DNA from 4 places in the Oxobacter pfennigii genome. Region 2 is predicted to be linked to each of the others. Evidence: riboswitches for the same ligand, from Rfam matches in the RefSeq annotation. Region 2 holds a riboswitch; each other region holds the start of a gene.
What was found. A riboswitch is a leader RNA that binds a small molecule or an ion and turns the genes downstream of it on or off. The one in region 2 is predicted to bind cobalamin.
Positions count from the first base shown of each region.

Region 1: it holds a riboswitch for cobalamin, as region 2 does, so the genes downstream of both, cobT (nicotinate-nucleotide--dimethylbenzimidazole phosphoribosyltransferase) here and OXPF_RS13735 (immunoglobulin-like domain-containing protein) in region 2, are expected to answer to the same signal.
Region 3: it holds a riboswitch for cobalamin, as region 2 does, so the genes downstream of both, OXPF_RS15065 (sirohydrochlorin chelatase) here and OXPF_RS13735 (immunoglobulin-like domain-containing protein) in region 2, are expected to answer to the same signal.
Region 4: it holds a riboswitch for cobalamin, as region 2 does, so the genes downstream of both, OXPF_RS16615 (hydantoinase/oxoprolinase family protein) here and OXPF_RS13735 (immunoglobulin-like domain-containing protein) in region 2, are expected to answer to the same signal.

Region 1 covers NZ_LKET01000021.1:181,246-189,344, reverse strand. The annotation lists gene OXPF_RS04040 (uroporphyrinogen decarboxylase family protein) at 1-312, opposite strand, end outside; gene OXPF_RS04035 (methyl-accepting chemotaxis protein) at 595-1,431, shown strand; gene cobT (nicotinate-nucleotide--dimethylbenzimidazole phosphoribosyltransferase) at 1,570-2,697, opposite strand; cobalamin riboswitch at 2,805-2,983, opposite strand; gene OXPF_RS04025 (uroporphyrinogen decarboxylase family protein) at 3,290-4,303, shown strand; gene OXPF_RS04020 (uroporphyrinogen decarboxylase family protein) at 4,518-5,552, opposite strand; gene OXPF_RS04015 (uroporphyrinogen decarboxylase family protein) at 5,629-6,672, opposite strand; gene OXPF_RS04010 (uroporphyrinogen decarboxylase family protein) at 6,993-7,985, opposite strand.
Region 2 covers NZ_LKET01000039.1:72,762-80,860, reverse strand. The annotation lists gene OXPF_RS13735 (immunoglobulin-like domain-containing protein) at 1-5,450, opposite strand, end outside; cobalamin riboswitch at 5,787-5,974, opposite strand; gene OXPF_RS13730 (hypothetical protein) at 6,209-6,724, opposite strand; cobalamin riboswitch at 7,066-7,259, opposite strand; gene OXPF_RS22550 (hypothetical protein) at 7,574-7,726, opposite strand; gene OXPF_RS22165 (DUF2292 domain-containing protein) at 7,765-7,917, opposite strand; gene OXPF_RS22160 (hypothetical protein) at 7,986-8,099, opposite strand, start outside.
Region 3 covers NZ_LKET01000039.1:369,212-377,310, forward strand. The annotation lists gene OXPF_RS15030 (hypothetical protein) at 1-168, shown strand, start outside; gene OXPF_RS15035 (pyridoxamine 5'-phosphate oxidase family protein) at 481-960, shown strand; gene OXPF_RS15040 (ECF transporter S component) at 1,029-1,580, shown strand; gene OXPF_RS15045 (MalY/PatB family protein) at 1,762-2,940, shown strand; gene OXPF_RS15050 (hypothetical protein) at 2,960-3,220, shown strand; gene OXPF_RS15055 (hypothetical protein) at 3,417-3,992, shown strand; cobalamin riboswitch at 4,079-4,252, shown strand; gene OXPF_RS15065 (sirohydrochlorin chelatase) at 4,520-4,888, shown strand; gene hemA (glutamyl-tRNA reductase) at 5,004-6,197, shown strand; gene OXPF_RS15075 (NAD(P)-dependent oxidoreductase) at 6,155-6,814, shown strand; gene hemC (hydroxymethylbilane synthase) at 6,804-7,676, shown strand; gene cobA (uroporphyrinogen-III C-methyltransferase) at 7,687-8,099, shown strand, end outside.
Region 4 covers NZ_LKET01000043.1:64,272-72,370, reverse strand. The annotation lists gene OXPF_RS16620 (hydantoinase B/oxoprolinase family protein) at 1-860, opposite strand, end outside; gene OXPF_RS16615 (hydantoinase/oxoprolinase family protein) at 861-2,924, opposite strand; cobalamin riboswitch at 3,027-3,220, opposite strand; gene OXPF_RS16610 (M24 family metallopeptidase) at 3,362-4,462, opposite strand; gene OXPF_RS16605 (helix-turn-helix domain-containing protein) at 4,508-5,071, opposite strand; gene OXPF_RS16600 (ABC transporter ATP-binding protein) at 5,268-6,230, opposite strand; gene OXPF_RS16595 (ABC transporter ATP-binding protein) at 6,233-7,210, opposite strand; gene nikC (nickel transporter permease) at 7,222-8,073, opposite strand.

The DNA.
Region 1 (8,099 bases), on a different contig from region 2:
TGCTGCTTCCCAGTCAAAACCTGAGTAATCCGGCGCTTTGATTACATCTCTCCATTTTGTTACATCTGTCAGGATGAAATCATTCGGTTTCGGAAGCGCCGCAAAGTTGGTTTCCGCATTGGTTACAAAAGTAACTCCCCACGGGTCTTTTCCGCCTTCCGGACCTCTGAAACTTCCTAAAATGCATGGGTCTGCCATTGTCATAAGCGGTGCAGCTCCCGGCCTGCCGAATGTTGATACAGGTACGTATTCCGGCATTTCACCGCGAGCGACGCGTAAAAAATTTTCTTTCTGGGTTAAATGTGCCGTCATGCATAAACCTCCTTTATTATTTATGATTTTTAAACATTTAGCGGAAAATAATAGTATATATGCTAATTATATCATTTATACACCCCGTATAAAAATGATAGGTTATATAAAATTGCAACGAATGAGTTGGAGTTGTTATATGCCGATGCATATACTTTTTAATTTATCCGTTTTATGATATTATTGTTTATGATACCATAATCTACAATAAACGATAAAACATGCAATTATAAGTTTCATGAAATTGAGATCTTTCATATTTCATGATTGGAGGTGCGATATATGAACGAAAGAGAATATCAAAACGAAATTTTTAACAGTTATAATAACTTGATACCTTATCTTATTCATTTCTTCCGGGATGATGTGAATTTTTCAATTTGCGATACCGCGAAATATATTAAAGTAGTAAATGGTACAAGCACTAAAACCAATTTAAAGGTAGGCGACCCTATACAACCCGGAAGCGTGGCTTACGAGTGTATGAAGGCAGGAAAACCTGTCACCAAAATAGTGCCTAAAGAGGTTTTAGGGGTAGATGTGAGAGCTACTGGAATACCGGTATTTGATGAAGAAGGCAATATAGAAGGCTGCCTTGTGTTGGGAAAAAGCCTGGAGCGTGAGAATAAAATACATGACCTTTCCAAAACTCTGTCTAATGCCCTTTCGCAGATATCTACTGTTGTAGGGCAGGTTTCTGCAGAAGTTCTGAACCTGGCCGGAGAAAATACCATAATTCTTGAAAAGGCAAATGGTGCTGCCAAAGAAACGGAAAGTACTAATGAAATAATAGAATTTGTTAAAAGCATTTCCGCTCAGACCAATCTCTTAGGTTTAAATGCCGCTATTGAAGCAGCAAGAGCAGGTGAGGCAGGAAGAGGCTTTAATATTGTAGCTCAGGAAATCAGAAAGCTATCCAATTCCAGTGGTGAATCAATTGCTCAGATAAATGACATAATACAAAAAATTAAAGAATCCATTGAGGATATAACAAATGGTGTAAGCAAAGTAAATGGGTCTTTTCAGGATCAGGCGGCAGCTTTCGAAGAAATTACCGCTTCCATAGAAGAATTGAACAAGAATGCCCATGTACTTGAACAGCTGGCCGAAAATCTTTAATATACGCATAAATGATTTTATCCCCCCGAATTAAGCCCGGGGGGATATATATTTATTTTCTTTTTCAGAAACTAAAACATGCACAAGTACTCATTTTATGTTTTATACATAAAATGTCAATAATCTTAAAATTCCTATTTAAAAATCTCCCGTAGTGACACCGGCTGTTTCAAAGGTAGCCATCTCATCGGCAATTTTAATTGCAGCTTCTGCTATCGGGAACATTAATGCGGCTCCTGTCCCCTCTCCTAATCTCATATGAAAATCCAATCTTGGTCCTAAACCCATCTGTTTTAAGGCCAAGCGCTGTCCTTGCTCTTCCGAGCTATGGGATGAAATCATATAAGAAGCAGATAGCCGTGCGATTTTTGCTGCTGTCAGCGCTGCCGCCACTGAAATAATGCCGTCCAAAATAACAGGCACATTCTGATAGGAAGCTTCCAATATTGCTCCTGTAAGGGCTGCAATCTCCAATCCTCCCACCTTTGAAATTACATCTATGGGGTCGTCAACATCGGGCTGGTTGACTTCTATTGCGCGTTTTATAACTTCCTGTTTATGCTTTAAGGCATCATCTTTGACCCCTGTTCCGCGTCCTGTGACTTCCTCAACAGAATGGCCTGTGAAAACTGAAATAAGAGCAGAGCTTGGTGTCGTATTGCCAATACCAACCTCACCTGTTGCCAGAATGTTCACTCCTGATTTAATAGCATCAGCCGCAACCTTTGCCCCGGTTAAGATTGCCATCAGAGCATCCTTCCTTGACATTGCAGGCCCATGCATCATATTATCCGTTCCACTTTTTACTCTGTTTATCATAAGCTCAGGAGGATTAAGCAGCGGCGCAATTCCTACATCTGTACAAATAACCTCTGCTCCCGCATGGCAGGCTAAAATATTAATACCTGCATTTCCATTTAAGTAGCTGTAAAACATTTGGGCCGTTATCTCCTGGGGAGCGGCGCTTACCCCTTCTGCCACAACGCCATGGTCCCCGGCCATAAGAAGAACTGCCTTGCCTGCAATTTTAGGATGAGAAGTCCTCATTATGCCTGCAATCTGCTCGGCAATATCTTCCAGAACACCCAAGCTCCTTAAAGGCTTAATTTTTGCATTCAGCCTTTCTCTCATTGCCATAATAGCTGCTTCGTCTAATCCTTCAATTCCCGATACGAGCTCCTTAAGTGCAGCTTCAAGCTCTTTCATTTCCGCCTCTTTGATATTGGCCACGCCGTGATATGCAGTCACATTTTTTGATACAGTCATTTTAATCGCCTCCACTTTATTTTTTATAAAAAAATAAAGTCCCGCCACAAATTAATTGTGGTCGGGACTTTGCCGTCATCTCCGCCGCTTTTCCTTTATTAAAGAAAAGACTTTTTTCATCTCAGGCAGGTCTCCTGACTTAAGACTCAAACGCATCATTGCCCCTTCCCAGCATAAGCCAGTGGATCGGCAAGAGCTCGTCCTTACAGTGGTGGGTCCGTACCGGATTCTTACCGGTTTCCCTATTCTCCCCGAAAATCGGGGCACCTAAGATAATTTTATAATATTTTAATAAAATTTTATCATAAATGCTGAAAAAGTCAAGCTATATGCCATCCACCCTTTTAGGGTTTATATAAACCTCATAAAATGATCAGGAGCTAAAATCATAAGGAGAATTTAAATATATTGCCTTACAGGTATAAGTTTTTGACTGTCTGAATCATCATCAATTTTGGAATAATAAAAAAATTAACTTATATGCACAATCATAATATGTAAAAATTATTTCAAATTATTATAATTTCAAAACATGTTAAATGATGGTAATATTTATAATAGTATATATAAATATTTTTTAAGGGGGATTAATATGTTCGATCTTACAGGGAGGCTTACACCCAGAGAAAACTATTTAAGACTGCTTAAAGGAGGCCATCCGGATTATATTTGCCATGTTTCCGAAATTACAAAAGGAATGTTCTTTGATCCTTTGGCCATGGCTTACATGAACAGGGTCCCGGGAGCCATATCAAAAGACAGATGGGGTATATCATGGAAGTGGCTTGAAGGACATCCGGCTGCCAACCCCTATGTAACGGAAGAAACAAAAGTGATAAAAGATATCCGGCATTGGGATAAGTACATAGATGTTCCCTGGCCTTCCAAATTCAATGTTGACTGGACAGAAGCAGAAAAAAGAGCCCAGGAATTTGACCGGCAAAATTATCTTCTCATGGGATGCTGTTTTACCGGCCTCTTTGAACTGACGCATATGCTGATGGGCTTTGAAGACGCCCTCATGAACTATATTGAAGAACCTGAAGCCATGGGAGAGCTCTTAGATGTTTTATGCGAATTCAAGCTTGCATATCTTAAAGAACTGATAGACCATATCAAGCCTGACATGATTCACATCCATGATGACTGGGGAAACAAAAAGGATCTGTTCATGCACCCCGATACCTGGAGGGCTCTTTTAAAACCCCGCTGGGCAAAAATATATGAATATATGAAATCAAGAGGAGTGTTGATACAGCATCATGCCGACTGTGTATGCGAACCGATTGTTCAGGATATGTCCGAGATAGGAATTGACGTATGGCAGGGTGTAATACCTCAGAATAACATACATGAAATTCAAAAGACTCTCAACGGTTCAATGGCACTTCAGGGCGGTATTGACGGCGTTGTATTTGACAAAGCAGACTGGACAGAAGCTGAAGTGAGAAAAGAAGTTAGAAGAGCCTGCGATGAATATGTACCCCAGGGATATTTCATACCCGAAATACCTAACGGTCAGCCATTAACGCCTGGTATTAACGATATAGTAATAGATGAACTCAATTCCTACGGAGAGCATTTCTTTAAGAAGCAGAAAATATAATAGCACAGGGGCTCCAGAATTATGAACAACGTAAATGAGCATTGTGAGAGTTCTTTAAAAGTTCTTGGTGACGCCGCCTCATAACTTTTGATTGTTTGAGCGATTAGCGAGTTATCAAAAATTCTTGCATTTTCAAGGCAGGGAGCCTTAAAACTTACAGAACCCGAATACGAATGGAGTGTTCATAATTCTGGATCCCCTATTTTTAAGATACTTATTTTATGTAATAACCTCTGCCGTATAAATAAGCTTCGCTCTTAATCCATGAGTTGATCTTTGCAATGTCAGGATCTCCTATTCTCCCCAAAGCATTGGCGGCTATTGCAAAACCTCCGCCGGGTGCGTATTTATCAATCGCATCCCGTACGCCCTGCCTCGTTTCCTCCTCATCTGCATCCGGCCATGTGTCTGGTACAACCCATTCATAGCATCCTGCTACAGCAAGTTTGCCTTTATATTTTTCTTTTATGCTTAAAAGGTCATTTGTGGGCTGTGCCGGATCCCATACCCTGACTCCCAATTCAACCATATCATCTAAAAAGTCTTCACATCTCCCACAGTTATGCAGCTGTATGGGAATGCCCCTTTCGTTCACAGGTTTCAATATCCTTTCATAAACAGGCTTAAATATGTCTCTGAACATTTCAACAGACATGAAGGGATTTAGCTTTGCTGCCGTATCATCAGCAAAATAAACCAGGTCCGGTTTATAATACTCCACGGATTTTTCAATAACAGGCAAATAAAAATCTGCCATATAATTGAGCAATTCCTTGCAGTATTCCGGCTCCTCATATAATGCGCAGAGTCCGCTGTTAAAGCCCATAAAGGCAATAAGCTGTTGAAATGGCATAAATCCTACGTTTATGCATGCAGCCGATTCGTCGAGGTTTATTTTGGCAAATTCGTAATTTTTCTTTGCCTGCTGTTCCCAATCCACCTCCGGCATTTTTGGAGCTTTTATAACCTGGTGCCATTTGGTAATATCCTCCAAAATAAAATTGTTAGGCTCAGGAATACCTCCATAACCCGTTTCTTCATTGGCAACATAATGCACTCCCCATATATCGTATCTTCCTTCAGGCGGTGTCATTGCAGGCATTCCGAATATAAAAGGTCCTACATTCTTATATACCGGTTCACCCTTCCATGGTGGATTTCCCATTGTGAATACAGGAACATATTCCGGCATTTCTCCTTTTAAGATACGCATATAATTTTCTTTCGGAGTCAGCTTTGATTTATACATTGTGTGCCTCCTTTTATTAATATTATAGAAGGCATGAATATGCCTTCTATAATTAATGTGATTAATTCCTCACTTATTATTTTATATAATAATCTCTTGTGTAATAGTAAACTTCACTTTGAAGGATTTCATTAACCTTGGCAATGTCAGGATCGCCGAATTTGCCAAGGGCATTAGCTCTTGCCGCATATCCGCCGCCAGGTGCGTATTTGTCAATGGCATCCCTTACGCTCTGCCTAAGTTCTTCTTCATTATATTCCGGCCATGTTAATGGAACCTTCCAGTCATAGCATCCGCAGACAGTAAGTTTACCTTTAAACTTTTCTTTAATGCTCAAAAGATTATTTGCAGTCTGTGCCGGGTCCCAGGCTCTGACTCCCAACTTAACCATATCATCTAAAAAGTCTTCGCATCTTCCGCAGTTATGAAGCTGTATTGGAATGCCTCTGTCGTTTGCGGGTTTTAAAAGTCTTGCATAGGCGGGTACAAATATATCCTGAAAAATGTCGAGAGAAATGAAGGGATTTAGTTTGGCAGCAGTATCATCAAGGATATAAACCATATCAGGTTTATAAACATCAACTGCTTTTTCAATGAAGGGCATATAATAGTCAATCATAAAATTGATCAGTTCCTTGCAGGATTCCGGTTCTTCCAGCAATGCGCAAAGACCGTTGTTAAAGCCCATCAAAGCTATCAGCTGCTGGAAAGGCATCAAAGGAATGTTCATCATCGCCGCTGATTGAGTGGTATCGATGTTTGAAAACTCATAGTCCTTTTTCATCTGTGCATCCCAGTCTATTTCATCTACGGCAGGAGTTTCAGGAGCTTTTACAACTTCATGCCATTTTGTCACATCTTCAAGTATGAAATTGTTTGGTTCAGGAATGCCGCCATAGTTCGTCTCTTCATTGGCTACATAATGTACACCCCAGATATCTGTTCTTCCATCTTTAGATGGTGCGCCGGGAGTTCCCCAGATATTAGGCCCTACCATCTTCCAGGCTGTTTCACCATTGTAGCCCGGTAATCCCATGGTATGTATAGGTACCCAATCAGGTATTTCCCCTCTTACAACCTTCAGATAATTTTCCTTTGGTGTCAATTTTGATTTTGACATTAGGTTTACCCTCCTTTTTATAATTAACTAATTTAAAATTAGTTAAAAACAATCCGTTATAAAAATAACATTATATATTTAATATTAATACCTTTTACATAAATTTACAACCATTCCGTTTTTGACCTTTTCGACTTTGTTCTGATATGTTGATAAGTTCTTTTTATGATGGATATGATTGAATTGCCACGGAAATTGGCAGGATAATTAAGAGATGCTTTATACCTAAAATATAAGGGGCACTTTTATAAGTGCCCCTTATATTTTTATTATGCCAGCACTGTTATTCGCAGTTTATATGCGGAATAGATGTCTACAATTTAGAACATTACTTTACTCATTCTGTCTATCTCTGCAGTTACAGTTTCATAAACGCCTGTATATAAACTGTTGGCTCCGCCCATTGTTGTATTGGGTATAAAATATAATTTACCGCAGTTTGTACAAGCTCTTTCTACTTCTCTTCTTATTACTTCAAGTGACCAGTCTTCCCGGTCTACTACACCATTATCGATATCACCCATAAATGTAATCTGGCCGCCGTATTTTTTAATCAATTCAGGTGTATTGTTGGTAGTCATAACTCCCTGCCATATGTCTATTCCCATTTCGATCATATACGGAACCAAATTTGCCGCATATGAATCGCTGTGATGAACGATTAACTCTACTCCATGGGATTTGTAATATCCGTATATCTTCTTGAAACCAGGAACGATAAATTCGGCAAACATATCAGGGGACATAAAAGAATTGAGCTGGCTGCCCCAGTCATCATGATGAATAATTACTTCGGGCTTTACTATGTCACAAACAAGCTGTGCGTACTGCAATTTCCAATCCACGATGTAATCGATTAATTCATGCAATGCTTCAGGCTCTTCATAAAAATACATCAGGCAATCGTCTATTCCGGTTAAGTAATGAACCTGTTCAAAAATTCCCGGTGTAACAAGCATGGATAGAAACTGCTCATTTCTGTCAACCTTGGCAGCTTGAGCAAGAATGTTATCCCAGGCTCCTTCGGCATAATCAAATGTAGGACCCTTCACTACCTCTTTCCACTTGGTAATATCATTTACTACCTTGTGTGCCGGGTCATGAAGGGGAAAGGCAGCCGGTACATTTGGGGGAAATCTTCTTACAACTCCCCATCCATCTGTTACATCCGGCCCTCCTTTAACTGTAGGCCTGGGATTTTTTGCAGTAATTGGGTCTCCGGCGACCATTGCAAAAGCCTCCCATTGGTTTACAAATCTGTCGGGGTGTCCGCCTCTAATAGTCTCTAAAAGGTTCTGTCTTTTGGTTAACATATACATACCTCCTTTTAATGAATGACTATTTAACTGCAAAATCAAGTGCTTGTCCCTTATAATGATTAAATAATAGATAATGCTATGATATTTTCATAGTGAGTCTACTATAAC
Region 2 (8,099 bases):
CCGCTCTGAACCTGGGAAGCCTTCAGAGCTGCTTTAAGCTGGTTTATGGCATTCAAAATATTGTCATTCGTACTACCGTCTTCATTCTTCAGATGGTTGGCAAGTACAATAAGGCTCCATCCGGCCATATCCGGACCGTAGGTCAGCTCGCTGTACTGTGACCTGCAGTAGCCTATATATTCGTTCCGGCGTGCGTCGCTTATATCCACTCCGGCAGCTTCCAGGGCCATACCCGACCATATTGGAGCTGCATAGGGTCCCCAGTTATTTTTTGTTTCACGATAATTCAAAAGACCCTGGACATAATTTGTACCTTTGTAGTTGTATGGGTTTTCTCCTATTGAAAGTATCATGAGTATTACAGCGCCGTAATCCGTAGGCTGCCAGGAACTTTCCTGGCGGTGATTGCGCACGTCGTATATACTGAAATTGTATTTATCAAAGTCATCTCCCAGTACGGACTTGGCCGCAAAGACTTCCCAGTAACCGCTTGTAAGTGCTTTATCCGTATTGTACTGCTCCCTTATTGTATTGACCGCTTCCTTTACTATATCGCTGGTTAGAGCAGGCACACTTACGGTGAATTCCCTGGAAGCCGTCTTTTCATTTAATGCGGCGGTAGCTGTCAATATTACCACGCCGTCAGCTGAACCGGCTGCAGGCCTTGTTACTACTCCATCTGACGATATTACCGCTTCATTATCAGATGTCCAGGTTATGGCGCTGCCGTTCCTTCCCGAAGCAGGCAAGCTGATATTTTTAATGGTGCTTTCCGGAATGGATATTTCCAAAAGGTCTGCCTGTAATAGCTCTTCATCGCTTATGACCCTTTCAGCCGGCACGGTAACGGAAAATACCCTGGTCTGGGTTACGCTTCCCCGGGTGGCAGTAGCTACAAGAGTTACAATCGCATCTGCAGAGCCCACGGGGGGACGGGTGACCACTCCGCCTGTTGATATTACCTGGGGCTTGCTGGAGGTCCAGGTTATGGTACTGCCGTTGGGGCCTTCCGTTGGCAGTGTAATATTTGCTGTGGCGGTTTCGGGTACAGACAGTGCCGCCAGATCGGAGTTTACGGCTTCTTCATCGCTTACGCTGGAGGAATCGAAGGTTATGGTAGCCAGTATGGACCTGTTATTTTGAAGGTCCCCCAGGGCCATCATCATGGAAATGGTAGCCGCAGTATTACCACTGGGATTTGAGCCTCTTACTCCAGCTGTTGCACTGTAACTATAGCTTCCGTCTCCCACCCGGGCATTGCGAAGCACCTCCAGCACCTTATATTCCTCCACCTTATTCTTTTGACCTGCCGCCACTAGAGCCGATACATACCTGACCAGAGGCTCTGTATTGGTAATAAGGCCTTCATCAAACAGATATTTCAATGTGGCAAGAATGCCTTCCATTTCTTCCTGGGCTTTTTTACCTATCGTCTTTCCTTCTTCATACAGTGTCTCATCTTCTGCCAGCCGGGATAATAGCATGACAAGGTCGCAATGGTAGCGGAACCAGTCTGGCCTGTTAGTAGAATCATTTGGCGCCAATATTTGGCTGTAGGCCCTGCCTCCCGTCAAAGGATAATCAATCATTTTATCAAAAATGTGCTTTATAGCTCCGATACGGCCAAAGCTTGTGCCGGACTGTTCACTGCCCCAGGGTCTGCCGTTGAAATATGCCTCAAGGGCAAGGGTATAATACATGTGAGAACTATCGGACACAAAATTACCCTCATATCCTATAGTGCCGTTTTGCTGCTGGTTGCCCAGTATCAGCTGTATAAGGTCCACCTGCTCGGTCTGGCTGCTACCGGTTATATTGCGGGTATAGTCTCTCGGGTTTCCTCCACGGGCCATAGTGTCCAGGGCGGCCAGGGCCTCAGAAGCACGGCGGTCGGCAGTTCCGGTTAAGCTATAGTATTTTCCGTAGTAGGGCAGGTTAAATTCAAAACCTTCCAGGCTGCCTATTCCGGAAAGTACCGCCATAGGCTCCCATGCGGTATCAAGGGTATGCTTGTTTTGATAGAATTCCTTAGTTTTTGCAAAGTTTTCTTCCATGTGGAAGCGCTGGTCCATTGGCTTTATTACAAAAGTCCAATATCTTTTTATAAAGGACGTACCCTTATTGACCACCGCAGTAAGGGTGACTGATATATCCCTTCCCTCTGCCGGGGCATGGATTGTGCCGTCCGCTTCTATAGTAACGGTATCGCTGCTGGACCAGGTGATATCTGTAGTATATTCACCTACTGTCGGCAGGGGATATAAGTTTTCCTCATCCAGTGATATTTCGGCCACAGACTTTTCCACAGCTTCAATATCTTCTTTTGCCTTTTCCCTTGCGGCGTTGTCATTAAAGGACAGTCTTAAAAAGGCGGATTTTTTCTCTGGGTCTGCATTTTGTCCCAGGGCTATCAGCGCCATGGCTGTAGATTCCCTGTTGGACTCGGTATCTGTAAGCTTTCTCTTGTAGCTGCCGTCTTCTAACTGGAAGGCCGCCAGCTTCTGCCACATTTCATCGTCAACCTCTTCACCATAGGAAAGCCTTGATATTATATATGCCGCCATAAGCTCGCAGGATGAGGTAATCTTGTTTTCGCTGCCCGTCTTTGCATATTCGGAATCCATAAATGCCATGGATTTTCCTATGTTATCAGCTGTAAGCTGCGAAGGGTCAGCAGCTGCCCACAGTCCCTGCATCATCCAGTAGGTAACAACCAGCCTGTTGTCTGCTGTAGTATCAAGTCCCCACATTCCGTTTAGATTACCGCTCACGTAACCATTCCCTGGATAACTATTAAGAAGATATGAAATGTATACATCTTCTCCTATGTATAAAGGAAATTCATTCTGCATGGGATAATCCCCGCCGCCCCAGTAGGTATGGAGCCCCAGCAACGCCATATTATTTGCCGCTGAAGCATTACTGTCAAAGCGCGGTGTAGGAGTGTTACCATTTTTACCGCTGCTGTTCTGATATTTATTCAATTCATGTACATAGTTTTTTCCGTTTAAAGCTGCCGGGTTCTTTCCTAGGGCTATGCTGTCCATTATGAGCAGGGCCAGCTGGCCCTGTACGTTTATGCCTCCCGGATTTACCGCAAATATAATGTTAGATATACCACTGCTGTCTTTTAAATAATATGCGTTTTCCGTAAGGGAACCGGCATTGTAGACTGAAAGGTCCACACCTGCGCCGTATAATGCCGTGGCTTCCAGAGGCGCCGTCAGGGTCTTATTTGCATCGTAAAAATCCTTCACCTTCCGAAGCTGTTCCTCGGCCAGTGACTCTTCTATTACTGTAAGTACTGCTGCATTTGATGTCACGTTACCGTTTATATCGGTAATAACGCAACGGTACTGCCATCCGTTCATTTCTAAAGTAGCTGCGGCTATTGTGTATTCCACCGATGCTGCCTCTTCAATTTCTTCCCAGCCGGTACCGTCATTGCTTTCCCATTGGTAGGCAAGGATGGCGCTGTCTCCTGAAGCCGTCACGCTGAATACAGCTCCCTGCCCTGCCGCCACTGTAATATTTTCAGGCTGCGCCGATATAATCGGCAGATTTACTGCTTCTGGGAAGGGGTTTGCATTTTGCCCCGGCAATCCCTTAAGCTTAGGATATGAAAGATCTTCGTCCCATTCCCAGGTATTCGTGAAGTTAAAGCCTAAGGCTTCCCATGTGCTCTTTGTTTTAATCTCGGCCATAGTTTTAGGCTCGCCGTTTTTATCCGAAGCACCGCCTGTAACGGCAGCACCTTTTACCTTCATACCGTCCCAGGCTATATTGCCTGAAAAGCTTCCGCTCTTCTCAACACCTGAAATGCGTCCGAATTCATCGTTGGTATTAGGAGGCGTACTTTCATTTTTAATTTCTTTATTTATGGCAGCATTGTTTTTTATCTGTGCTGTACTGCTTGCCGCAGAACTGTTGGGTGTTCCCGTTATCCCACCTATTCCGGCACCTTTCGTATTTCCCGCTTTGCCGTTAATTGTGCCTGTGGCATAGCAGTTTTCTATGGTTATGGAACCTGTGTCTATTGCCGTAGCCTGATTGTTTCCGCCAACTACTCCGCCTATTAAAGGCTTGCTGCCGTGAGTGCAGGATACATCTCCCATGGAATAACAGTCTTTCACGGTAATTACTCCGTCTTTACTGTTGTTATTAAAATTTATAAATCCTACTACACCGCCGACACCGGCATTTCCACTGCTGCTCACGTCAATATCCGTATAGCAGCCCTCTACCGTAGCTGTTGCTCCCATAACGCTTGCCTGCAGCAATCCTACAAGCCCTCCTGCCCAGTAGTCGGATTTTATGGTGCCTCCCTGTACCGTACAGCTTTGAATAGAAGAGTTTAAAGCAGCGCCTGCCAATGCTCCGGTTCCTGCTACTGCAGCTCCTTGCTGGCTTCCGGATACTTCAATATCCGGTGATATTATATTTACATTTTTAATAGTTGCCCCGTTTAGATATCCGAACAGTCCCATGATTTTGGCGGTCACAGGCGTACTTGTATTTTTTATATACAACCCTGTAATATTATTCTTGTCCCCATCGTAATATCCCTTGAATACATAATTTGTGCCGCTGCGCCCTATAGGTGTCCATGAGCCTGAACTTGAGCCACCTAAGTTTATATCTGCTGTTTGTTTGTAGTACATTACGTTAAATCTTGTACTCTCTTCATTGACTGAGCCATTGTATATATAATCAGACAGGTTGGCAAGGTCATCCTTGCTGCTTATGAGATATGGTTCACTCTCGGTTCCTTTTCCCCCGCTGAAATATTCTTCAACCGTAAGGGTAGCTTCATCCGATGTTGCACTTTCATTGCTGCTGTCGGTTACGGTGCAGCGGTACTTATAGCCGTCCATACTTATTACGGTGGGGCTGGTCACATATACACCGGAAGTTGCGCCTTCAATTTCTTCCCAGCCGGTGTCATCATTGCTTTCCCACTGGTAGGAATAAGGCTCGTCCCCTCCTTCTGCCGTGACACTAAAGGCAGCAGTTTGCCCTACTTTTACCTCAGCATCTTCGGGATGCGCCGATATGGCGATGCTGGCATGTTCTTCAACCGTAAGGGTAGCCTCATCGGATGTTACGCTTGCATTGCTGTCGTCAGTTACTTTGCAGCGGTACTTATAGCCGTTCATGCTTATTACGGTGGGACTGGTCACATATACTTCAGAATTTGCTCCTTCAATTTCTTCCCAATCTGTACCGCCATTGCTTTCCCACTGGTAAGAATAAGGCTCGTCCCCTCCTTCTGCCGTGACATTAAAGGCGGCGGTTTGTCCCACTTTTACCTCAGCATCTTCGGGATGTGCCGATATGCTAAGGGGGCTTTCAGCGGCAAAGGCACTAAGGGGCAGCATACCTATAATCATAACGGCGGTAAGAAGCATGCTTATGAGCTTTGTGCAAAACTTTCTTCTCTTTTGCTGCATGTATCGATCCTCCTTAGAAATATTAATTTTATTCCTCTAACTATCAGAAATTATGCTATTTCATCAAAACCACCTCATTAAAAAAGGCATTATCCTGCAGGATAATGCCTCCGGTATCTCCGGTCAGCATTTATTTATTCTTTTGCCTTCTTTTTCCCTTACTATTCATCACATCCTTCTTAAATATAAATTAAAAGATAACCAGAGTTATTCTCAGGCCAATAAAAAAACACCCCCATTATTCAGAGGTGTCTTAAAAAGATAATTACTTCAGATAGTAAGTTCAGATACATTTACCAATATTGCTTCCTGCCCTGTATTATCTTTCCCCCCGAAAGATTCAACAATTATCGGGCAGGTTTCCTGGCTGAGTTTCATTCTACTCCCTTATCTTCCCGGAATATATTCCAGTGATTTTTACAGGTTTCGTCAACATCACAGTAACGGTGGGCTGCAGTGGTTTTTCACCACTTTCCCTTTTAACCCATCCCTGTGGAATGGGCACCCGGTAATGGAATATTCAGTTTTATCTCTTATTTAAATATAGCATGATTATTTCATTGTGTGCAATATTTAATTCATATCTTGCCGAAATATATAGATTTCGCATTTTTTATGGAGGCCTCTTGGAATAACTGTTTAAAAAGCTGTATAGAATAAAAGGAAAATACTATATTATTTTTAAAAACGGCAAAAAGCAGGGGAGAATTCCTGCGGAATTCCTCCTGCTCCTGCCTGTGCCTTAAGGCATCATTTCATTAATCATCCCACTCATAACGATAGGACTGGAAACGGAATATAATTTCCATACCGTCTTCCAGAGCTTCGGCGGTAAGATACTGTATCGGATCGTATGGATCGTCGCCGTCTGGAATAACAGTGCATACCCAGCCCTCTCCCTCGGAGATATGGTGCCCGGTTATAGGGTCATAGTCGTAATCATTCCATGTTACAAAATCTCCAATAGCCTCAATATACCCGCCAGGGTCGCCGTAAGCAGGATTAGCATCCCATCCGACAACTGGCGGATCTTCAATTTCCGGGTCCTCATCCGGTAACGCTCTAATCTGTTCCGCTGCAGCAAAAATGGCATCATAGACAGAGGCCGCACCGCCTAACGGATCGGTGTAACCGCCAGGCAGGTATGGTTTACTAACGGGGACAGCAGAATCATACTCTACAGTCCGTGTCGTCCAAAGCTGTACATCCGGGTCTACGGTATCATTGTAAAACTTGACTGTAACCGTGGTGTCGATAGCGGCAAATGCCGTCATTGAGAGCGAGAAGGAGAACACTACTACCAGCGCCATTAAAAGGGCCAGCTTGCTTCTGAAGCCTTTAACCATGCTTTTCATTTTTATTCCTCCAATTTTGATATATTTTTACAATGACATATCCTTATCTCTTGAAAGACGGGCCCTTCTTTCTAAGGAAAAGGCATATCACTATAAACCGGGTTACAAACACATCCGTATGCAAGGCTTGCTTTAGAAAATATAAAAACCCCGTCTTCCTGTTAAAGCTGGGGCTTGCACATCAAATCCTGCGGTTCCGGTTGTATAACGTAAGTTATACAACCGGAGCGGTATTGCATAAAGCCTTTCTGCGGAAGGTTTATGAATTTGCTGTAAAGGCAGGTCTCCTGACTTGCGGCTCCTTACTGCTTTTTACCTTCCCGGATTTTTCCAGTGGCTTTTATAAAAGCAATTCCCCGCTTACAGTGGCCGGACCGTCCGGGATTTTCACCCGGTTCCCTTTTAAATCCGGTTTGCCCTATGGCAGCCGGATACCCTTGCAGTTTATCTATTCAGTTTTATATAAAAAGGGGCATTGAACTGTATAACACAATTCAATGCCCCCGTTGTTCGATAAGCATTCTGCGGTTGCCCGCTTTCACATGCAGGTATGTAATAAATGACAGAAACTCCGCATGTGCAAATTTATATCTTCAAATATAAATGATATAATTATTAGTATGCTTGTCCATTATTATCTTACCTAAATATTACCATAATATCAACCTAATTACAATAGCGTTATATAAATTTTTTTACAGTTTTTGCCGCTTTATAGTCCTGAGATATACTTAAGACAGCCAGCATATTTTAAAATTACACAAACTATTACAGTTTAATGGATTTCACCGCTTCCTCCACCACCGCAGGCTGCTTATCTTCGACAGTGACTGTAATATCGCCATAGCTGGTATTTCTGAGAATTTCAATAAGCTTTTTTTCTTTGGTGGTTATTTCTGTTTCCTGGGTGTGATTAGCCACTTTTTTACCTCCTCAGATTATATTGTCCGGTCAAAAATTTAAAACCGGGTACTTTTTCTTACCTCCTCCACTTCCATAGGCTGCTTGTCCACCACCATTATGGTTATCTCACCATATTGAAGGGCCCGTATAAGCTCGATGAGTTTTTTTTCCTTTTGTGTAACCTCCATTTCCTGACCGACTTCAGCCACCTTTCCACCCCCCAGTTATTTCAAGCCCTTTCTATTCCTGCCTCCGTAGTGTCTTATATGAATAATTCCTAGAGCTTTATATTTTTTTTTACTTCTTCAATCTTGATAGGCTGCCTGTCCTGGACAGAAATTTTCATTTCTTTACACTGTGTATTGCGTATAATTTCCAAAAGCCTTCTTTC
Region 3 (8,099 bases), 300 kb from region 2:
ATGGGCGGCACGGCAATACTGTTGCAAGAGCTATTTATGACTGAAGTCACTTCCAGGCTATCAATATGGGCTCTGACTGTTATCGGCCTCGCCATATTTTATTTATATGACTATGTATACACCAGGTTTGTACACTATTATGAAACTGTGTTGAGAAAGAAATTATAACTATAAAATTAAGTATTTAACTGGATGATACAGAGACAGGTCAGGAGAAGGTTTTTACATTTCAATTGATATGCATTTTGATATACAAGATTGATATGATGACTAAACATTGCGAAAGGACTGTAGAAGCTGTTAATGAAGCAAGGATAGCTGCTCCGTTGTTTGGGCGTAAGTGAGTTATGGCGATAAGTTGGAGACATTCCTCAACAAAGAAGGAGTGCCCCCATTCCTTGAACAGCCGAATCTACAGATTCTAAGTACTGTAGACGTGAATGGAGTTATATCAAACCTGCAAATAAAAGGGGTGATTATATGAAAGGTATGATGAGAAGAAAAGACAGGGAAATGCAAAGGGATGAGGCGTTGGAGTTTTTGAGGGAATGCCATGTCGGTAGGCTGGGCACGGCATCACCTGAGGGAGTTCCTTATGTGACGCCGGTGAACTATGTATTCTTTGACGAAGACATATATTTTCACTGTGCGCTTTCCGGGCATAAGCTTGAAAATATAAAAGAAAATGAAAATGTTTGTTTTGAAGTTGACGAACTTATAAGTATAGTTGAGGATGAAAACCCATGTGAGATAAGCACTAAATATAAAAGTGTGGTGGCCTTCGGAAAGGCAAGCATTGTGGAAGATGATGAAGTACGCCTTGAAGCCTTGAAGAAACTCGTCGATAAGTATGTATCTGAAAATAATGTCAGCTCTAAGCTTACTATTGACAAAATGACTAAAACCCGTGTTGTAAAAATTAAACCTGAAATAATTACCGGAAAAGCATCGATAAAGTAGAAAATTTTGATATAATTATAACAAGGGATTAATATCAAAATTACTTTATTGTGCAAGGAGTGGTTTATTTGGAAAAAGTAAACAATGTAAAAAAACTGACCAGAGCCAGTATGCTGTTGTTGTTTGCACTTATAATTACTTTTACCGGGGCAAGATTCGGAGGAGCTACATTCAATTCCTTTTTTGTGGGACCGCTTATCAATGCTGTTATACTGACAGCTGTACTGGTTACCGACATTAAGTTTGGGGTACTCGTTGCGGCTGCGACTCCCGTTTTGGCTGCTTTGACAGGACAGCTGGCCGCACCTATGGTACCATTTGCTCCTTTTGTAATGGCGGCAAATATTATATGTGCTGTCGCCTTTGGCATCTGCATAAAAATAAATGAAGCTTACGGAAAATATATAGGAATTGCAGCAGGCGCCATTCTCAAGACTGCCTTTTTGATGATAGCCGTAAAATATCTTATAAGCGCTTTTTCACTAAATATGCCTCAGCCGGTAATGACAAAGCTTATATCCGTTATGTCCTATCCACAATTTTTTACTGCAGTGGCAGGGGGTATCATAGCCCTGATTTTTTCACCTTTATTAAATAAAGCCAATAAGTCTGTGTTATAATACATTGTGCCGGATTAATGTGGTATAATGATTTGAAATGGCGCAGCCATTTGAAATCATTGCGATATGAATTTTACGCAGTAAAATTCATGACATGATGATTCCTAATAGCGATACCGTTAGGAATCATTTTAATTTAAGCAGGTATTATATAGAGAAATAAGGAAGAGAGGGATTTGTCATGAAGTATGATTTTGATAAGGTAATCCAAAGGCAGGGCACCAGCTCACTAAAATGGGATTATGCCGGAGAGCGTTTTGGGAATAAGGACTTGCTTCCATTGTGGGTGGCAGATATGGATTTTGAATCCCCTGAGCCCGTTGTGGATGCAGTTAAAAAAAGAGCAAGTCATGGTATATACGGATACACCGGGAGATCAATGTCCTGCCATGAATCCATTATAAACTGGATGAAAAAGCGCCATGGATGGGGCATAAAAATGGATTGGCTTACATATACTCCGGGAGTTGTTCCGGCCCTCAGCATAGCAATATTGGCATTTACAAATCCGGGAGATAAAATAATCGTTCAGACTCCCGTATATTACCCTTTTTTCTCGGTAATAAAAAACAACGGTCGTCAGATTTTAGATAATGAGCTAAAATTGGTGGATGGAAAATACACTATGGATTTTGATGACCTGGAGGAAAAAATCGATTCCAGTGTAAAAATGCTCATACTTTGCAGCCCTCACAATCCCGTAGGAAGAGTGTGGAGTAAGGAAGAGCTTAAAAGATTAGCAAAAATATGTGTTGAGAAGGATATAATCATAATTTCCGATGAAATCCATTCAGATATAATATTCAAAGGCAGCAGGCATATACCGATAGCAGCGCTGTCAGAGGAAATTGCAGACAGGACCATAACCTGCATAGCTCCCAGCAAGACCTTTAATATAGCAGGATTATCCGCATCCGTTGCCATCATCTCAAATAAAGGGCTTAAAAAGAACTTTGATAATATCGTAGAAGGTTTAGGAATTGCATCCGGCAACGTTTTCGGAATTACTGCAATGGAAGCTGCCTATACCCATGGTGAGGAGTGGCTTTCGGAGCTGCTTAATTACCTGGAAGATAATATGAATTATGTAAAAGAATATATTGATGAAAATATACCTGAAATCAAAGTTGATAAGGTCGAAGGCACTTACCTTTTATGGCTTAATTGCAAAGGCCTCAACTTAAGCCAGGATGAGCTTAAAAAATTCATGTACGGCACTGCAGGTGTAGCCCTAAACGACGGAACAACCTTCGGTAAAAGCGGTGAAGGCTATATGAGAATGAACATAGGCTGTCCCCGTGTTTATTTGGTAGAAGGTTTAAAGAGAATAGAAACGGCTGTAAGGGGTGTCAGAAAGTAAAAATTATGGGAGTATATAGATGAAGGATGAAAAGGTTATCTTACAGTTTAAAAAGGCAAGAATGTATAAAAATATAGGGTTTATTATAATGTTATTATCAATTATTCCAAGTGTAATATGGAGAACCATATTTGGATTTGTATTGACAGCAATTATAATTGGCATAGGAATTTATTTTGAACGCCTGTATAAATGCCCGGTATGTGGTTTTATATTTGACACCAGAGTAAAATCTGATGAAATAAGGTATTGTTCCAGCTGCAGCGCAAAACTTCAATAAGTATAATACTTAATAGTTTTTATTAGAATAACTATAGAAAGTCTGCACATTATCGTGCAGGCTTTTATAAAAAATGTAAAATTATATTCATATTCTTAACAGATTAATAACTTAATGTATTTGTAACATGCAACAACTGCAATCTAGAAGAATAGTATAATACATGAGTCTTTGATTGTATTATTGTGAGGGTTGTATGGATAAGAAATCTGGATATAAAAATTTAGCGGAGAAATTTAACATAGATTTAAGGGAATGTAAGTTCTTAGGTGAAGGCCATAACGGAATCGTGTATTTGCTTCCAGACGGCAAGATAATTAAAATTTTTAAGAAGATAAAAAATTGCGAAAGCGAATATTCCATATTGGAGGCCGTCAGAGGCAGTAAATATTTTCCTAAAGTCTATGGTTCCATGGGAAATTACATCATAAGAGATTATGTAGGCGGAGAATGCTTGAAGGACTACATAAAAAGGAACGGCCTTGATAAAAAGGTAGCTAAGAACCTGATAAATCTAATTGAAGAGTTTAAGAAATTGAATTTTAAAAAGCTTGATATAAGATGCAAGGATATTTACGTACAAAAAGATAAGTCCCTGATGGTTATAGACCCTAAATACTCATTCACCAGAGAAAAGAGCTTTCCCAAGCACTTATCAAAAGGCTTGAGCAAACTGGGCGTGCTGGGTGATTTTTTGGAGGTTGTCAGAATTGAGAAACCTCAAGTTTATGAGGAATGGACAGGGAAACTCATAGAATCAGGAATTTTATAGCTGAAATTATAAAAATACAATCTATACTTGTAAGAGACACCATTTAATAATATAATTATATATAGAATGGAATTGAGTTCTCATAAAAATAAATAAAATTGTCAGGTACATGCATGTATAATAGGGAAAGCGGTGAAAATCCGCTGCAGCCCCCGCTACTGTATACGGCGACGAAACCTAATTCCACTGGCGTTATCGCTGGGAAGGAAGGTGGAGAAAGACCCGTTAGCCAGGAGACCTGCCTGAGATTAAAAGTCCTTCGGAGGGAAGGTAACACCTATGCTATTTTTTGGCACATGGATTTTATTACTAAGCCCTCGCTTGAAGTGAGGGCTTTTAATTGCATAAAATTATACATATATCCCTGACATTAAAGTGCCAGGGATTGTTTTTTGCATAAGTTTTGGAAACTTCTCTGACTGCTTGAATGAAGACAGGGACACTTTTAAAGGATGTCCCAACTAAGAATATCCTAAAAGAAGAAGAGTGCATATAAAATCATAAAAAAGTAAAAAAGGAGAGGTAATATGAAAGGAATAGTGGTAATAGGACATGGAAGCAGATCAAAAGAGGCCTGCGATATTTTTTTTAAGACTGTGGGCGCAATAAGAGCAAAAATGGGTACGGAGGTTGAAGGATGTTTTATGGAAATATCCGAGCCTGATATACCTACTATAATAAGAGGCTTTTATGAAAAAGGAATTAAGGACATAACTGTATTGCCTTATTTTCTTTACAACGGAATACATATCAAAGAAGATGTGCCTCAAATTTTGAATGAATTAAAAAAAGAGCTTGATGGCTTAACAATATCCATGGCGGAGCCTATCGGTTTCCACGATCTTCTTGTGGATATACTCATAGACCGGGCAGAAGGAATAACAAGCTTAGTATAGTAATGGTTTATAAATTCTCGCATTTTGCCAGCTTGATATGATGAAATGAACATTGCGGAGCTGTGAATGAAATCATATCAAGCTGGCATGGCGGTGAACGTTGGAGATGATTGATATGATTCAGCTTATTGGAGTTAATGATGAGGATGTGTGTATACGCGAAAAACTTTCGATAATACCGAAGCATCTGGAGGATGCATTGAAAAAAGCTGCCGAGCTGTGCGGGGAGGCGGCCATAATAAGTACCTGCAACAGGACCGAAGTGTATTTTAATTCTACGAGAACTGGGGACGGCATCATAGAATGCATTTTTAACTGTTTAGGCTGGGATAAGGAATTGATAAAGTACACTATCTACAAATGCGGAGATGAGGCAGTGCGTCATTTGATAGAAGTAACCTGCGGAGTGCATTCAAGGATATTGGGAGAAGAGCAGATATTAGGCCAGGTAAAGGACGCCTATGATTTGGCACTTAAAAATAAAACCATAAAAGGGGAACTTGACAGGCTTTTTCATACTGCAATAACCTGCGGCAAGGAATTTCGCCATAAATCAGAGCTTGATAAAATTCCGGTATCATCAGCTTCCATGGTAATACGCGAGGCAAGGAAAAGAAGCTTAAAAAGATTCATGGTCTTAGGCTATGGCGAAGTAGGAAGTTTGGCCTGTAAATATATTTTAGAAGAACCCTTTGATGTTTTATACATAGCCGTCAGAGATACAAGTGTTGTGGATATTAAGGATAGAAGAGTAAAAGTCATCCCTTTTAGAGAAAGAAAAGAATATTATCCAGATGTGGAATGCATAATATCCTGTACTTCGGCTCCTCATACAGTAATAAATTCAAATGAGCTTCCAAACAGAAAGCTCATGATATTTGATATGGCGGTTCCTAGGGATGTGGATTGGGATGTCAACGGTATTAACGGTAACGAAGTTTACGATATAGATATGATAAGCGCATTGTTTGATGAGAGTCTTGAAAAGAGAAGGAAAATCCTTGAAAATTTCAGACATCTTATTGAGAAGCACATACAGGAATTTGAAAAATGGCAGAATTTAAAAAAGCTTTCACCCTATATAAAAAGGATGAAGGAAAACGGAGAACAGATTTATAAACAAAGAAGCACTGCCTTTAGGAATAAAAGGCATACAAAAGATAATGAGAACCTTGCAGACATTCTTATAAAAAGTACGGCAGATGTATATGTAAACAGGGCTATAGAAGTGCTGAAGGAAGAATATTTAGAAGGCAGGGGAGAAGAATGCCTCAAGATAATAGAAAAGATATTTCTGATAAAATGCTAGAATTCATGATGGTTTCTCTCATATCTCACAAGGTGAATATTCTTATCGTAGGCGCAGGGCGGGCAGGGCTTATTAAGGCAAAGGCATTTTTAAACAACGGATGCAGAGTTTTCGTATTGTCAAAAGAATTCAGCCCTGAATTTTTTCAAGTTGAAAATGATGACAGGCTCATCTTGATTAAAGATGAATATAAAAAGGAAATTATTTTGGATAAGCATATAGTCGCAATTGCAACGGATGATTATGAATTGAATGAAAAAGTAAAAGCGGATTGCGAGAGCCTTTGTAAGATATATCTGAACTGCCGTGATTTCAGAGAAGGGATGCTTACAATTCCGACTCAAAGGAAAACGGAAAACCTTCACTTTGCTCTCCATACAAGGAAGGGAAGCCCAAAGACCTCGGTTTTTTTGGCTGAAAAAATGAAATGTAAGATGGAGGAATATGAAGCTTTTGTTTTATTTGCTTCCTCATTGCGTCAAAAGCTAAAAGGAAGAGAGCATTTTGAAGAAATCATGAATTTTGTAAACACGGATTTTTTTTATCAAGCTTATAAAAAGGGCAATGGGATTATTTTATTAAAAATGTATTATGGTGGTGGCGAATTTGAATTTTAAAATTGCAACAAGGCGCAGTAAACTGGCACAGGTACAAGCCGATATGGTAGGTAGCATGTTAAAGAGCAAATATAATGCGGAATATGAAAAGATACTTATTGAGACAACAGGAGATAAGATTTTGGATAAGCCCTTGGAGGATATAGGCGGAAAGGGCCTTTTTATAAAGGATATTGAAATATCCATGATGGAAGGCAACGGAGATCTGGCTGTCCATAGCATGAAGGATGTGCCCTATGATTTGCCGGAAGGCTTTGAAATTGTTGCGGTGCCTCAAAGGGAGGATGCACGGGATGTCTTCGTATCTTTATCAGGAGTGGACTTTAATTTACTGCCAAAGGGTGCTAAGGTGGGCACCAGCAGTAACAGGCGAACAAGCCAGATAAAGCAATTAAGGCCGGATATAGAGATTGTTCCAATAAGGGGCAATGTACAAACCCGCATTGAAAAAATAAAAAGGGATAACCTTGATGGGATGATTCTGGCAGCCGCAGGCTTAAAGAGACTTGACTTAGAATCCATAATAATGAATTATTTTGATCCTAATGATTTTGTACCGGCAGTTGGACAGGGTGCCTTAGGTATAGAAGCAAAGTGCGACAGCCCCTATATGGAATACTTCAAAGGCCTTAATCATTACGAGAGCCGCATATGCGTTGAAGCTGAGAGGAGTTTCATGAGAAAGCTGAATGGAGATTGCCACACCATAGTTGGTGCTTATGCAACCTTGGAGGGAAGTTACATGCACATAGTTGGTATATTCAATGTGGAGGGTAAGCTTGTGAAAAAAGATATAGAAGGCAAGAGTGAAAATTACATGGAGCTTGGATTAAAGCTTGCAGAAAAAATAATGGAAGTTTAGGGGTGGTTATATGGGAAAAGTTTATCTTCTAGGTGCAGGTCCAGGAGATGAGGGGCTTATAAGCGTAAAAGCCGTCAAGGCTTTAGAAAAATGTACGGCCGTAATGTACGACAGGCTGGCCGGAAATTTCACCCTCTCATATTTAAATAAGGATTGTAAGGTATTTTATTGCGGCAAGGAGCCAGGCAGCCATTACAAAACCCAGGATGAAATAAACGATATGCTGGTAGCCCTTGCAAAGGAAGGACATATTGTTGGAAGGATAAAGGGCGGAGACCCTTATGTTTTTGGCCGGGGAAGCGAAGAAGCTCTGAGGCTTTATAACGAAGGTATTGATTTTGAAGTAATTCCCGGAATAACCTCGGCAATATCCGTTTTAAACTATGCCGGAATACCAGCTACCCACAGAAAAATAGCACAAAG
Region 4 (8,099 bases), on a different contig from region 2:
GTAGTAACAAGCCCGCTGTTTATAAAGCCTGTAACCTGTTTATCACTTTCGGAAAAATCAATTGTCACCTCCTGCTTTTTAAAGGTGACGGAAGCCTTTATTTTAACTGGTTTATCCGAAAAACCGTCATCATCCAAGTATTCCTCTCCCTCATATGTACCTTCTGGAAATTTAGAAATTCCTTTAATTGTCAGCTCCTCAGCCTTTAAGAGCAATTCCTCCGCTGCTTCCCTAACTTCCTTTAAGCCGTATTTATTAAGCATGTCAATTAATCGTTCACTGCCGATTTTATTGGCTCCAGCTTGAGCAAAAAGGTCGCTCTTCATCATTTTGGAATTCCTTGTATTATAGGTTATAAGCTCTAAGACATCGTCACAAAGGTTATTTTCCTTTACAAGCCTTGTGGGAGGAATTCTTATTCCCTCCTGAAAAATTTCCGTGGCGCCTGTGTTATAGCTGCCTGCAACTGCTCCTCCTATATCACCGTGATGTGCACGGCTGACTGTGAAAAATATAAGCTCTTTTTCATAAAACACAGGGGTGACTATACCTATATCCGGCAGGTGATTGCCTCCCATATAAGGGTCGTTTATGATAAATACATCCCCTTCCTCTATGCCTTCCTTATATTTTTCAAGAACAGCCTGTACACTAAAGGAACCGGCAGCGGCTAAAATAGGTATTCCGTTTAGCTGTGAGATGAGTTCTCCTCTGTTATTTGTGACACCGCAGGCAAAATCGCAGGCTTCTGCAAATATGGGAGAGCGGGAGGACTTTTCCAATGCTGCTCCCATCTCTTCTGATATGGTGTACAATCTGTTTGCTATAACAGACTGAAGAATGATTTTACCAACATCCAATTATTTCACCTCCTTCACATCCATGATTATATTGCCGCCTTCATCCTTATAAGCTTTATAATCAGGGCTTACAAATATTGTGGTATAATCCTTTTCAATGAGAGCAGGGCCTGAAACAATAACTTGGGCTTTTATATTCATGAATTTATAAACAGGCAAATCTTTAATTTTTAAATCCTTATCCCAGCACACTTTGCGGTATTCATCATATTTGGCACCGCTTTCCATACTAAAATTATTTGTATGGAAAGGTATATCATCTTCCTTTTCGCCTGCTTCAATACGCACATCCAGAATGACGCATTCATCTTCCGGCTCTTTATATCCGTAATATTTTTCATGAAGATTATTAAACTTTATTCTTAATTCCCTTATGCTGTTTTTATCGAGGCTTTCACCTTCAAAGGGGAGGGATAGCTGATGATGCTGATTTGAATACCGCACCCCAAAATAAAATCTAAATTCTCTTTTTTCAAAAGCCACCCCTTGCTGACTGAGATTGATGTCGGCACTTTTTTTAAGTTTACTCATCACCTGGTTTATTTCACCCATGCTGATTTCACTCATGCTCTTAATAAAGCTCTGGGCTATATCAGTTTTTATTTTTGACTTTAACATTCCCTGGGCACAAAACACTTCTCCAAAGGCAGGTATGATGATTTTTCTCACGCCAAGCTCCCGTGCTATCTTAGCTGCAAATATAGGCGATGCCCCGCCTGCCGCCAAAAGTGCAAAATCCATGGGGTTAAATCCTTTTTGCAGAGTCATTAAACTTACTGCATCCGCCATTTTTGCCGAAGCAACCTCATAAATTGCAAGGGCAGCATCATGGGGGCTTATGTTGAGAGGATCGGCTATTTTTTCTTTTATGGTTTTTAATGATAAATCTTTTCTTATTTTTATTGCTCCTTTTCCAAAGCTTTTTTCTTCTATAAATCCAAGGAGCAATGCGGCATCTGTGATGGTGGGGGCTTCTCCTCCTTTATCAAAGCAGGCAGGCCCTGGAAAACTTTCTGCTGATTCCGGCCCAACATTGAGTCTTAAGCTTTCATCCACCTTAGCAATGCTTCCGCCTCCTATACCCTGGGAATTTATATCCACTGCAGGCAGGCTTAAAGGATAACCCTCGACTGAAGTTTCAGACAAAATTTTTATTGAATGGCCCTTTATAAGGCTGACGTCAAAGCTTGTACCCCCCATATCAATAAGCACCATATCCGGTTGATTAAGTTCCATTGAAAGGGCTCTTGCTCCGCTTGATCCTGCCGCAGGGCCCGAAAAAAGGCCTTTGACTCCAAAATGGTTATCAAGAGATATGCTTGTGACTCCTCCGCTATTCTGAACCAGCTTCACGCCGCAATTTAGTCCCCATTCTTTAAGGGAAGATGATAATTCCTTAAGATAATGGGATATCTTTGGTGTAAGATAAGCATCCAAAACAGCAGTGGAAGTTCTCTCATACTCACCTAATTTGGGCGCAACTTCACTGGATAAGGATATATACACACCGGGGAGCATGTCTTCTAAATATGCCTTCACACATTTTTCATGAGCCGGGTTTAAAAAAGAGAATAAAAGGCATACGGCAACCGATTCTACTTTTAATAACTTAAGCTCATCCTTGATTTGCTTTAAATTGTCCAAATCCAGAGCAGTTATTTCCCTTCCGCTGTAATCAACTCTCCCTTTAAGGTTAAAGCGGAGATGCCGGGGTACCAAAACCTCCGGAGGTGATGCAAAGAAATTCCATTGATTGTCCAATTTTGAACGCCTCATCTCTAAGGCATCGTTAAATCCATCCGTTGTGATAAGGGCGGTCTTTACCCCTTTCCTTTGAATAAGGGCATTAACTGCAACGGTGTTTCCATGAACAAGGGATTTGATACAGGAAAGAAACTCCCTTGATGATAAGTTAAAATCATGAGCTAATATCTTAAGCCCTTCCATAACCGTTATAATGGGATTTCCCTTGTCTGAGGGGATTTTTACCGTTTTTATGCCCTCCGGACTTTGTGCAATAAAATCTGTAAATGTTCCCCCCATATCCACACCGACCTGAAACATACAACCACTCCTTAAAGTTTTTAAATAAAATAAAAAAGTCCTCAGCCTTTTAGACTGAGAACTTTGCCATCATTCTCTAAGTACCACCCTTTCCTGGAGAGTGTACAAATTCACCAACAAGCAGGTTTCCTGACTTGCGTATCATTGCAGCTTATCTCCTTCCCATTTTCCTATTATAAAAAACAGTGGTTTATTGATAAGCCGCTCCTCGCTTACAGTGGCGGGACCGTACAGGAATTTCACCTGATTCCCTATTATCCTCATTTTAATGAAGCACTTATTGGAAATATTCATTTATCTAGATTATATTAAAACTTTTTTAAAAAATCAAGGATAAATTATGAATAACACACGGCCTATCTATTTCTCTTAACATAAATATTTTAGCAAATTGCAAGTAATTAGGTAGATTGATGCTTATTTATGTAAACTCATTGTTATTTTATAATTATCATTTCCTTTGTGAACTTGTTAAGTATTTCCCCGCTGCCGTTATGGATTAAGACTATATCCTCAATTCTCATTCCAAACCTTCCCGGGATGTATATACCTGGTTCGATGCTAAAGGACATTCCGTCTTTTAAAATCTGCCTATTATCTTCTCTTATATACGGAGCTTCATGAACGGCAGTACCTATTCCATGGCCTGTCCTGTTTAAAAAGCATTCACCATAACCTGCATCTCTTATAACCTTCCTTGCCGCCAAATCTGTATCGCGAGCTGTTACTCCTGCTTTTACATAGCTTTCAGCACTTTTATTGGCTTCAAGTACTATGCTGTATATTTTCTTTTGCTCCTTTGTTGGTTCACCGACAAATACAGTTCTGGACATATCCGAGCAATATCCCTTGTACTTGCATCCAAAGTCCAAAACTATTATATCAGTGTCCTCGATAACCCTGCTGTTACCAACATAATGGGGCTTTGAGCTGTTAGGTCCTGACGCCACTATAGGCTCAAAGGATAAGCCTTCAGCTCCCTTTTCAAAAAATAGCTCTATTATTTTATCACCTATATCTTTTTCCGTAATACCCGGCCTAATATATTTTACTATTTCCGCTGCTACTTCATCGGCAATTAAAGAAGCCTTCCTTAGATAATCCCTCTCCTGTTGTGTCTTTACAACTCTTAACTCTTCCAATATACTGACACCATTTATGAAATTCATATCCAATACGGTCTTCATATCCAGCATATCAACAGCCCTTATGGCATCATTTACCCCTATGGTTTTTCCCTTAAGCCCGTATTTTATATTTGCCTTTTCTAAGCAAGGCAAAAAGCCTTCCGAATCACTCCATACAAATATGTCGGTTTGACCTCCGAAAACCTCCCTGGTCTCTTCATAATAAAGCTCAGGGGAAATGTAGAAAAATCTCCCGTCGGATAATATGAACAAGGCCTTGAATCTCTCGCATATAAAAGAGCTTTTGCCTGTAATGTATTCCATGTCCGAAGAGGTCCCTATAATCAATACATCGGCATTATTCTTTACCATCAGCTGAGCCAGCCTGTCTATCTTTTCGCTAAATTTCACTTGTATACCCTCCTTTCAAGGATTATATATAGTTAACAGTTCTCTTTATTTCCCGTTAAAAAAACTGGGAGAAGTTACAGAGATGATTTTAACAAGCCTGTTGGTAAAATTAGCCCAATTATGAGGAGTTGAAGAAGAATAATGGGCGCTGTCTCCCGGATACAATTCATAGGTATTGTCTTCTAAAAATAAAGTTAAAACCCCTTCCAGCACATATATAAATTCCTCACTGTCATGGCTGTAAGGAATCACTTCCTCTTCATGCAAATTTGGCAGTATGGTTACCACCATGGGCTCGAATTTCTTATCATGAATATCACTTGATAAGCTGCTGTGAATGAATTTGGATTCTTCAATCCTGAATACTTCCTGTTCATAGCTTCTTGTGATTAAAGGTCTTTTACTTTTTGGGGGATCGAAGAACAGCGCCAAGTCCGCATTCAGTGCCTCGGCAATTTTCTTCAATGACATTATGGCAACAGAAGTTTGTCCTCTCTCTGCCTGGGATATGAAGCTGACGGAAAGATTGGTTTTTTCGCTTAAATCCTTCAGCGTCAATCCTTTGGCAGTTCTTAATTCATTTATCTTTTGCCCTATTTCTTTTTGCATATACCAATCCTCCATATTAATATACTTTTGCTATATGATACAATGATTTCAAGTAACAAGCCATTTGAAATCATTTGACACGAATTTTGCACAGTAAAATTCATGATAAAACGAATCCTTGCAGTATTTATACTACTATAAAATTTTTATATATAAAAGATAATCCCCGGCAGCAATGCCAAGGATTTTATCCATTTTAGTACAAATGACAGGCTACGTTATGCTTATCACCGATGTCCTTCATGTCAGGCTCGTCGATTTTGCATACATCCATGCATTCACTGCATCTGGTGTGGAAGCGGCATCCCACCGGCGGATTTACAGGACTGGGCACATCCCCCGTCAATATAATTCTTTCTTTTTTTACCGTAGGGTCAGGTATTGGTATGGCAGATAAGAGCGCCTTAGTATAAGGATGCTTCGGTGAAGTATATAAAGTATCTCCTTCTCCTATTTCAACCAGCTTTCCAAGGTACATTACCCCCACTCTGTCGCTTACATGCTTGACTACATTAAGGCCGTGGGCTATGAATAAATAAGTCAAGTTAAATTCTTTTTGCAAATCGTCTAATAAGTTCAGTACCTGTGCCTGTATTGATACATCCAGGGCCGAAACCGGCTCATCGCACACAATAAGTTTAGGCCTTACAGCCAAAGCCCTTGCAATTCCCACCCTTTGTCTTTGCCCGCCTGAAAATTCATGTGGGAATCGGTTTTTATGATAGCTTGCAAGCCCTACATAATCAAGAAGCTTGTTTACTTCCTTATCCAAATCTTTATTGCCTACAACCTTATTTATCTTCATGGGCTCTGCAATTGTATCGCCTATGGTCATCCTGGGATTCAAGGATGCGTAAGGATCCTGAAATATAATCTGAATACTTTTGCACAGCTCTTTTTTTTCGTTATTGCTAAGCTGAGTTATATTCTTACCCTCAAATAAAACCTCTCCCGATGTGGGCTCCAGCAAATTGACGATCATCCTGCCTGTGGTGGATTTTCCGCATCCGGATTCACCAACCAGGCCTAAAGTTTCGCCGGCGAAAATTTCAAAGCTTATATCATCAACGGCTTTGACGTAGTTTGCTGCCTTACCGAAAAAACCCTTCTCAATGGGAAAATATTTTTTAAGATTTTTAACCTCCAATAAGGTTTTCATTATTATATCTCACCTCCGTTATCCTTTGAGCATAAAAAGCATCTTACTTCTCTGCCATCATAGTTTATAAGAGGTGGTTCTTCCAATTTGCATATATCCATACATTCACTGCATCTTGAATTAAAAGAACAGCCTTGAGGCATTTTCAAAGGATTGGGAACCATACCGGGTATCATATAAAGCTTTTCTCTTTTTTCATCCATTTTTGGTATGGAATTTATCAATCCCTTAGTATACGGATGCATGGGATTCTGAAATAATTCCTTTACCCTTCCTTTTTCCACAACTTTGCCGCAGTACATTACAACAACATTATCGGCTACTTCGGCCACCACTCCCAAATCATGGGTAATCAAAAGTATTGCCGTACCTAATCTTTCCTTAAGCTTTAACATAAGGTCAAGAATTTGTGCCTGAATGGTAACATCCAAAGCTGTGGTAGGCTCATCGGCTATTAAAAGCTGAGGATTACAGGACAGTGCGATAGCGATCATCACCCTTTGCCTCATTCCGCCGGATAATTGGTGGGGATAGTCTTTGAGCCTTTCCTTAGGCGATGGTATTCCAACCAGTTCCAGCATTTCCGCAGCCTTTTTTTCTGCATCTTTTTTGCTGACTTTTTCATGCCTTATCAATGTCTCTGTAATTTGTCTCCCGATTGTAAATACAGGATTCAATGAGGTCATGGGCTCCTGAAATATCATGGAAATATCCTTGCCCCTTATGTCCCTCATTTCTTTTGAGGATTTTCTAAGCAAATCCTCTCCTTTAAAAAGTATTTCACCATCGGCTATTTTCCCGGGCGGGGTGGCTATAAGCCCCATTATGGAAAGGGAAGTTACGCTTTTTCCGCTTCCCGACTCACCGACAACTGCAACTACTTCTCCTTTGTCTATTTCAAAATTAACCCCATCTACGGCATTAACTGTTCCGCCTTTTACTTTAAACTGTGTTTTTAAATTTTTAACTTCAAGTAACATATAAAATCCCCCTACTTGCGAAGCTTTGGATCAAGGGCATCCCTCAAACCATCACCAAATAAATTAAAGGCTAAAACAGTAATGGTAATTGCAATACCCGGGAACAAAACGATATAGGGGGCATTGTAAAAATAACCTCTTCCTGCTCCTAACATACTTCCCCATTCTGCATAGGGAGGCTGTATTCCAAGTCCTAAAAATCCTAATGCCGATGTATCAAGTATTGCCGTTGAAACTCCCAGGGTGGCACGTACGATAATAGGGGATATTACATTTGGAATTATATGCTTGAATATGATTGCCATATCTCTGTTTCCTATGGCCTTGGCAGCCTGTACATATTCGTTTTCCTTTATGGATAAAATTGAACCCCTGACTATTCTTGCATATTCAGGTATGGTTACAATACTTATTGCAATAATAGCATTGTCAATTCCCCTTCCAAGGGCGCTCATAAAGGCTATGGCCAATAGCATGGACGGGAAAGCCAGCATTATATCCATAAACCTCATAATAAGCATATCTACCCAACCACCATAGTATCCCGCAAGGGAGCCTAATACAATACCGATGGATAAGGCAATAGCCACTGCCGTCACGCCTACTCTTAAGGATATCTTCGTACCGTCGATTATCCTGCTTAAAATATCTCTTCCCTGTTCATCGGTGCCTAATATGTGCTCACTGGACGGCGGTTTTAAGCTCTGGGATAATTCACCCTGATAGGGATTGTAGGGCATTATATATTTACCGAAGAGAGCTACTAAAATTAAAAGGATGATTATAGTCAGGCCTATCATGGCTGCTTTGTTTCTTCTCAATATTTCCCACATATTCTTAAAGGGGGAGGTTATTTCATCCATATCATCTTGGGTCTCAATCTTTGTAT